Regions from separate parts of the Sinorhizobium sp. M4_45 genome, predicted to be linked through region 1. Evidence: predicted binding sites of a transcription regulator. Region 1 holds the regulator's gene; the other holds the start of a gene.
The links. The regulator PhoB, encoded in region 1, activates phosphate uptake and scavenging genes when phosphate is short. The targets are predictions, from matches to a motif close to TGTCATNNANCTGTCAT.
Positions count from the first base shown of each region.

Region 1 (4,210 bases):
GCTTGCCGGTCCGGCCGACACCGGACTGGACCTCGTCGAGGATCAGAAGCAGGCCGAACTCGTCGCAAAGTTCGCGCAGCCCCTGCATGAATTCCTTCGATGCCGACCGAATGCCGCCCTCGCCCTGGATCGGCTCGACGAGGATCGCCGCGGTTTCTTCATTGATCGCGTTCTTGACCGCCGCGATATCGCCGAAGGGGACCTGATAGAAGCCCGGCGCCTTCGGCCCGAAGCCCTCGATGTATTTCTGCTGTCCGCCGGCGGCGATCGTCGCGAGCGTGCGGCCGTGGAAAGCACCTTCAAAGGTGATGACGTGGAACTTCTCCACGTGCCCCTTGGCGAAATGATAGCGCCGCGCCGTTTTGATCGCACATTCGAGCGCTTCCGCACCCGAATTGGTGAAGAACACCCGATCGGCGAAGGTCACCTGGGTCAGCCTCCGTGCAAGGCTTTCCTGCCCCGAAATCTCGTAGAGATTGGACAGATGCCAGACCTTGTCGGCCTGCGCCTTCAGCGCCTCGACGAGATGAGGATGGGCATGGCCGAGCGAGTTCACGGCGACACCGGCAGCGAAATCGAGATAGCGCGTGCCGTCTTCGGCGATCAGCCAAACGCCTTCACCTCGCTCGAAACGCAACGGCGCGCGCAGATAGGTGTCGTAAAGCGGCGTGGTTGCGGCCATGTCGAGCTCTCCTTCATTCCGGCGGCACGGACCATTCGGCCCGATAAAAATCAAAAATGCCGCCTTGCGGCGGCGACAGGCACTATTCCCATTTCGCACCGCGATGTCAACAAAACCAAGGTTTGCAGGCGCTTTGCGGATGCCGATTCCGAAGCGCGAAAAAATCACACTCTGGGACTTGCAAAAATGCAACGCTCCGACAGCAAGTTGGGGAAAACCGCGAAATCGATTCGGCGCGATTCCGGCGACTCTTGCCACGGAGTCACCCTGCCGGTAGGTTAACATTCAATTACTAGACGCATGCGGCGGACCTAGTCACCAAAAGTATTATCGCGTTGAATCTTCGGGTTTTTCCCGGAGAGCGGTGACGGATTCCGCCATCCCAACGCCGAGAACGGGGAGTGCAGAGATGAACTGGACTGACGAGCGGGTCGAGAAACTGAAGAAGCTGTGGTCGGAGGGCTTGAGCGCCAGCCAGATCGCGGCGCAGTTGGGCGGCGTCAGCCGCAACGCGGTCATCGGAAAGGTTCATCGGCTGAGCCTGCCCGGGCGCGCCAAGGCCGGAGGAAGCACGACCGCTGCAGCCCGGCCCAAACGGGCGACGTCTGCCCCGCGCGCGCCGAACTATGCTGCGCGTTCCGTAACCCGCACCGTGACCCGCACGGCCGGTGCGACCGCGCTCAAGGAAGAGCTCGCAGTCGACCTGGAAATGGACCAGGAGCTGCAGATCGACAGGAACATCGTCCTGCCGATGTCGCGGCGGCTGGAGCTCACGGAGCTTACCGAACGCACCTGCAAGTGGCCGATCGGCGACCCGCTCAAGGAAGAGTTCCACTTCTGCGGCAACGACTCCCCGGAAGCCTCTCCCTATTGCACCTTCCATGCCCGGCTGGCCTACCAGCCCTCCGCCGAGCGCCGGCGCATGCGCTGAGGCGCCTTGCTCATCCCGCTCTGGATGCACGACGAAAATCGGGGCCGGAAAGGCCCCTTTTTCTTTGCCATGCCGCAAGCCGGCACGGGCGCCAGCGACCTTCGGCCTCAGCTCTCCAGCGAATAGCCAGCGCCGCGCACCGTCCGGATGACGTCCGGCATGTTGGAAAAGTTCAGTGCCTTGCGCAGCCGCCCGACATGAACGTCCACGGTCCGTTCGTCGACATAGATGTCGTGTCCCCAGACACCGTCCAGGAGCTGTGAACGAGAGAAGACGCGCCCCGGTGAGGACATTAGAAATTCCAGCAGCCGGAACTCCGTCGGGCCAAGGCGCACTTCGCGACTGCGTCGGTGGACGCGGTGCGTCTCCCGGTCGAGCTCGATATCGCCGCAGCGCAGGAGCGTCGACAGAACCTCGGGCTTGGCGCGCCTGAGCATCGCCTTGACCCTCGCCATCAGTTCCGGCGTCGAAAAGGGCTTGACGACGTAATCGTCGGCGCCGGTGGCAAGGCCCCGCACGCGCTCGCTTTCCTCGCCGCGCGCGGTCAGCATGATGATCGGCAGGCGCTCCGTTTCCGGCCGCTGGCGCAGCCTGCGGCAGAGCTCGATACCGGAAACCCCGGGCAGCATCCAATCGAGGATGAGAAGGTCGGGCAGGCGCTCCTGCAGGCGGATCTCCGCCTCGTCGCCGCGAAGGATCGTATCGACCTCGAAGCCTTCCGCCTCGAGATTGTAGCGCAGGAGAACGCTCAGGGCTTCCTCGTCTTCGACTACGGCAATCTTCGGCAACATTCAGTAGGACTCCTTCCTACGCACGACAGCCGTCATGCCGCCGCGCACGGTGGTAGGCCGCGCCAAGGCGGCCGGAACAAATTCTGCATAGGCACCGGCTGCCGGGCGATCTCAGTCCGTCACGGAACCCAATGTCGACGTCATGTCGTCCTTCGGCCGTTCGCCCTGCGGCTGGGCGCCTGTCGCCATATAGTAGATCGTTTCGGCGATATTGGTCGCGTGATCGCCGATACGCTCGATGTTCTTGGCGCAGAAAAGAAGATGCGTGCACGGCGTGATGTTGCGCGGATCTTCCATCATATAGGTCAGCAGTTCCCGGAACAGGGACGTGTAGATCGCATCGATCTCTTCATCGCGTTCGCGAATGCTGTTCGCCTTTTCCGGCGAACGGGACGCGTAGACGTCCAGGACTTCCTTCAACTGAACGAGCGCGAGCTCGGCCAGGTGTTCGAGGCCGCGCGCAAGCTTGCGCGGTATGCCTGAACCGGCAACGGCAATCACCCGCTTTGCGGTGTTCTTGCCGAGGTCGCCCACGCGCTCCAGGTCCGCGGCGATGCGGATCGAACCCATGATCTCCCGAAGATCCGAGGCCATGGGCTGGCGTTTGGCAATGGTGACGATCGCCTTTTCGCCGATCTGCCGTTCCGCATCGTCCAGAATGATGTCGTCGGAGATCACCTTCTGGGCCAGGGCGAGATCGGAATTGACGAGCGCACGGACGGAGTCCGCGACCATCTGCTCGGCGAGACCGCCCATCTCGGAGATGCGGCGCGTGAGATACTTCAACTCTTCGTCGAAGGCGGACATGATGTGTGCGTGAGACATATTCGTTTCCTCGGGGGACGCGCTGTTCTGAATGGGCCTCGTTCGGTCTTGACCGGGAGGGACGGAAAAGCGCCGCCCCTCTCCGGCCATCAGCCGAAGCGGCCCATGATGTAGTCCTGGGTGCGCTGATCGTCCGGGTTGGTGAACATTTTATCGGTATCGTTCTCCTCTACGAGATTGCCGAGATGGAACATGGCCGTGCGCTGCGACACGCGCGCCGCCTGCTGCATCGAGTGGGTGACGATCACGATCGTGAAATTCGCCCGCAATTCGTGGATGAGTTCCTCGACTTTCGCGGTCGCGATCGGATCGAGCGCCGAGCAGGGCTCGTCCATCAGAATGACTTCCGGGCTGACGGCAACGGCGCGGGCGATGCAGAGGCGCTGCTGCTGGCCGCCGGAAAGTCCGGTGCCCGGCTCCTGCAGCCGATCCTTCACCTCGTTCCACAGCCCGGCCCTCTGCAGGCTCGTTTCCACGATCTCGTCGAGTTCGGTCTTGGTGCGTGCCAGGCCATGGATGCGCGGGCCGTAGGAGACATTGTCGTAGATCGACTTCGGGAACGGATTGGGTTTCTGGAACACCATGCCGACGCGGGCACGCAATTCCACCACGTCGATCGACGGATCGTAGATATCGTCCTCGTCGAGCGTGATCTTGCCCGTTACGCGGCAGTTCTCGATCGTGTCGTTCATGCGGTTCAAGGTGCGCAGAAACGTCGATTTGCCGCACCCGGACGGACCGATCAGCGCCGTGACCGTGTTCTCGCGGATATTGAGGTTGACGTCGAAGAGCGCACGCTTTTCGCCGTAATAGACCGACACATCGTTGCCGATCATCTTGTAAGGCACCGTATTCATTTTCTGCTCAAGAGCCTTTTCGACTGCAGCTTCCGACATGATGTTCATAGTCCTTACCCCACTACCAGCGACGCTCAAAGCGACGCCGCAAGAGAATTGCGCCGAGATTCATGAAGATGAGAAA
Region 1 covers NZ_NWVE01000002.1:41,677-45,886, reverse strand. Annotated here, with positions in the region: gene CN933_RS05825 (aspartate aminotransferase family protein) at 1-682, opposite strand, end outside; gene CN933_RS05820 (GcrA family cell cycle regulator) at 1,092-1,613, shown strand; gene phoB (phosphate regulon transcriptional regulator PhoB) at 1,721-2,404, opposite strand; gene phoU (phosphate signaling complex protein PhoU) at 2,516-3,229, opposite strand; gene pstB (phosphate ABC transporter ATP-binding protein PstB) at 3,319-4,134, opposite strand; gene pstA (phosphate ABC transporter permease PstA) at 4,148-4,210, opposite strand, start outside.

Region 2 (4,210 bases), on a different contig from region 1:
ATCTTTCGCCGGAAGCACGGGGCAAGGGCATCGGCAAGGCGCTGCTTTCCGAACTGATCGGGCGCTGTACGGCTCTCGGCTTCCGCCAGATGATAGCGGTAATCGGCGGGGCGCACCCCTCATCGATCGCCCTGCACCGGGCGCTCGGCTTCGAACTGCAGGGGCTGATGAAGGCAACCGGCTTCAAGCATGGCCGGTGGCTTGATACGGCCTTCATGCAGCGGCCGCTCGGAGAAGGAACCGCAACGAAGCCCGCCGAGGGCGTCTATCCGGATACGCTTTATAGGAGCTGAGCTTGCGCAGGTGAGCTTCAAGCGTCAAATTCAGCGCCCAATTCCCGTTCGGTGAGGATGCGGTCGATCAGACCCCACTCCAGAGCTTCTTCCGCCGTCATGAAACGGTCGCGATCCATCGCGCGCTCGAATTCTTCATATGTTCGCCCGCAATGCTCGGCATAAAGCCGCGTCATGCGGTGTTTGGTTCGCCTGATTTCCTCGGCATGGATGAGCATATCGGAGGCCCGTCCCTGAAAGCCGCCCGAAGGTTGATGGACGAGGATGCTTGCATTGGGCAGGGCGGTGCGCTCGCCCGCTTCGCCTGCCATCAGCAGGAACGAACCCATCGAACGGGCCGTCCCCATGCAAAGCGTATGCACGGGCGCCCGGATGTAACGCATCGTGTCGTACATCGCGAAGCCGCTGGTAACGACACCGCCGGGCGAGTTTATATAGAGTTGGATCGGTTTTTTAGGGCTTTCGGCTTCCAGGAACAACAACTGTGCGCAAACGAGAGCAGACACTGCATCGTTCACCTCGCCGTTCAGAAAGATTATTCGCTCACGCAGCAGGCGGGAATAGATGTCGAATGAGCGCTCGCCACGGCTGGATTGCTCGACGACCATAGGGACGAGTTGCATCGCTTCGCGCATAGGCGAACTCCTGTCTGATGAGCTTGTTTTGGTAGAATGAGGCGTCAGGCGGCGCGCATCAGCCAAAGCCGGTTGCTGTTCGCCGCCGGCGGAGTTCGCGGAGCCAGCCGCTCATCCTCCAGCCCATGGATAATTTTCAGAATCGTGCCGCCGTCATTGCTGGGCCTGACCTGGAACGCCACGAGGCTTTCGAGAAAGGGAGGTTCGTCGTCGCGCATTCTGTAGCGAATTTCCTTGCCCGGTGCGGTGGAGACAGGCTCAGCCCCAGCCAGTTCCCGCCTGGGCAGCCATCGCTCACGGAACTCAGGCATGCTGATTGCCCGCCACACCTTTTCGGGCGATTCATCGAGTTCGTATTCGAGCACCAGATTCCTTGCCGGCTCGTTCAGTTCCACATCGTTCATTGATCCATATCCCTCAGCAAGACCTTCAACGCATCGATCCGCGCCGGCCAGTAGGCGCGATACTTCGCCAGCCATCCGGCAACGAGCGCCAGCCCCTCCGGGTCGACCTCGTAGTTCACGAAGCGCCCCTGCCGTTCCTCCCGAACCAGCTTTGCATTACGCAACACGTGGAGATGTTGGGACATGGCCGGCTGGCTGATGTCCATTCCGTTGCGCAAGGCACTGGCGTTCATGCTTCCGCTCGCCAGCTTCTCGAAGATTGCACGGCGTGTCGGGTCGGCGAGCGCTTTGAATATGTCGTTCTCAGTCATGACGTCAGATAAGCATACACTTATCTGATTCGCAACACGGATGGCACGCTTCGATGCAAGCGGTTTGGCGCCGCCAACCGATTCAGGGATAAATCCGCACGCGGGAAGAGGGGGCCGAGGCGAAGCGCTGCCGCTTGTCCCTTCGCCCCGCCTGCGGGGAGAAGGTGCCGGCAGGCGGATGAGGGGCGGCTCCGAGTGATATGTCGGTCAGGTTTTGACGAGCTTCAGCACCTTGTCGAAGGCCTTGAGCACCTGGGCGAGCTCGTGGCCTCGCTTCAATATCGTCCCGTGAGCGTTGAGCACGCTGAAGGCGCCCTGTTTCGCGGCGAGCTTCGGGTTTTTCTCGATGCGGTAGAGAGGCACTTCTCCGGCGCGCTTGAACACCGAAAAAACGGCCCGGTCCCTCAGGTGGTCGATCGCATAGTCGCGCCACTCCCCTTCGCCCACCATACGGCCGTAGACCTTGAGAATCAGGTCGAGTTCGCGGCGATGGAAGGTGACGGGCGGGGGGTTCTTGGCTTGCTTGTATTCGTGAAGATCGACGACCACATCGGAGGTGGTCTGGCCGTAGTGACGTGCTTCGCCTCGCGGCAAATCCGTTTCATCAGTCATCGGCATTTCGGCCTTCTAATGTGACAGGACCACGACAGTGTGCCTCACACGATCGGAAAAGCAAGCCGGAAGCTGTTGATCAATGTCAGCAATTCTTGGGGCTGCCGCAATTCAGTCAAAACGCCGCCCCAATTCGCCGCAACACTCCGACCGCTGCCGGACAGAGTCGTTGCCACCGTATGTCCGGCCAGCCGTCATGCTGCGGGAGGTTCTCGAACGCAGACATGGCTGGTTCGGTCCGGTAACTTCGAACCCTCAGCCCCAGCCCCTCGATGCTGCCGGGCCGAACCATCCCCTGTTCCGCCGCAAGCGATGCGGAACATTTCCTGTCATCAGAGCTTTCCCTGCGGCCCCGCGAGAACCGTTGCGGCACCGATAATGGCTCCCGGCGTTTCCTTGTCCTTCATCGATTGCAGCAGCACCGCGCAACCGCTGTTGCCCTGGCCTTCGAACAGGACGGAGGCCGGCAGCGTGAACTCCGCGGGCTTGCCCTCCCACATGCCGATGGTCTGGATGTCGCGCACGGCATGCCAATACGCGATCTCCTTGCCGCTGTTCTCGCCCTTCTCGACCTTGACCACCCTTGCCCGGTCGAAATAGACGACGACGACATTCGCCCTGCCTTTGCCGGCACCGACCTTGATGGAGATTTCATCGCCGCCGATCGAGGCGGCGATCGGCACCGACAGGCCCTTGCCCTTCTCGTCCATCAAGGCAAGCCGGTTCCTGATGGCCGGCAGGTCCGCGCCGTTGGCGTGGTCGCGCCCGTTCAGGATCGCCTGCGGCGTATAGACGCCGTAGCGGCCGAGCATGCGCGCATAGGCATATTGCCGCTCGGTATTTTCCTTGGAAGCGAGCGTGTCCGCCCATCCGAGATAGTTCCAATAGTCGACATGATAGGCGAGCGCGACGACCTCGCCTTCATCGACGAGCTTCTTGAGCGCCGCGTCCGCCGGGGGACAGGAGGAGCAGCCCTGGCTGGTGAAGAGTTCGACGACGCCTTTGAGCGCCCCGTCCTTGACCGCTCCATCCTTCACCGGCCCGCTCTCGGCCGCCCTGCCGTCATCCGCTGCGGATGCTCCGCAGAACGCACCAAACAGCCCGATCGCCAGGGCGAGACGTCGGATTGTTGGTGTGCAGGCGGATATCATGGCGTCTTTGTTCGTGCTCGTTAGAGCACTTCCGGGAAAATGTGGAACGTTTCCATCCGGAAGTGCGTCGCTTCAACGCGTTTGCCGCGCGGGGAGACCCCTACATACGACGGGTATTCTTCAACGAAAAGTCACGTTGGAGTGACTGCCGCAAAGCCGGCCAAAACCCTGTGGACCGGACAATAAAAAGCCGGGGCGTCGATGTGGACGCCCCGGCCTTTCTGTTCATACGTCGCCGATCAGGCGGCGAGATCGCGCAGAACCGTCTGCAGGATGCCGCCATTGTTGACGTAGGTGACCTCGTCGAGCGTATCGATGCGGCAAATGAGCGGGACCTCCTTCACCGAGCCGTCGCCATAGGTGATCTTCGCCACGCGCTTCTCGCGCGGCTGGACATTGGCGAGATTCTCGATCGTCACGACTTCGTCGCCCTTGAGAGCCAAAGATTCCCAGGTCGTGCCTTCCTCGAAGACGAAGGGTACGACGCCCATGCCGACCAGGTTCGAACGATGGATGCGTTCGAAGGACTGGGCAATCACGGCCTTGACGCCGAGGAGGTTGGTGCCCTTGGCCGCCCAGTCACGCGAAGAGCCGTTGCCGTATTCGACGCCGGCGAAGATGACGAGCGGAACGCCCTCCTCCTTGTACTGCATGGCCGCGTCATAGATCGACATCTCCTCCTTTGAGGGATAGTGGATCGTATAACCGCCTTCCTTGCCGTTCGGGCCGAGCATGTGGTTGCGGATGCGGATATTGGCGAAGGTGCCGCGCATCATCACCTCATGATTGCCGCGGCGCGTGCCG
Region 2 covers NZ_NWVE01000005.1:193,784-197,993, forward strand. Annotated here, with positions in the region: gene CN933_RS16150 (GNAT family N-acetyltransferase) at 1-293, shown strand, start outside; gene CN933_RS16155 (ATP-dependent Clp protease proteolytic subunit) at 311-928, opposite strand; gene CN933_RS16160 (SRPBCC family protein) at 973-1,332, opposite strand; gene CN933_RS16165 (ArsR/SmtB family transcription factor) at 1,329-1,643, opposite strand; gene CN933_RS16170 (DUF2794 domain-containing protein) at 1,851-2,261, opposite strand; gene CN933_RS16175 (DUF1223 domain-containing protein) at 2,588-3,406, opposite strand; gene acnA (aconitate hydratase AcnA) at 3,646-4,210, opposite strand, start outside.
Region 2: a site for PhoB is predicted at 2,276-2,292, ahead of CN933_RS16170 (DUF2794 domain-containing protein). Genes of this name have one in related genera too.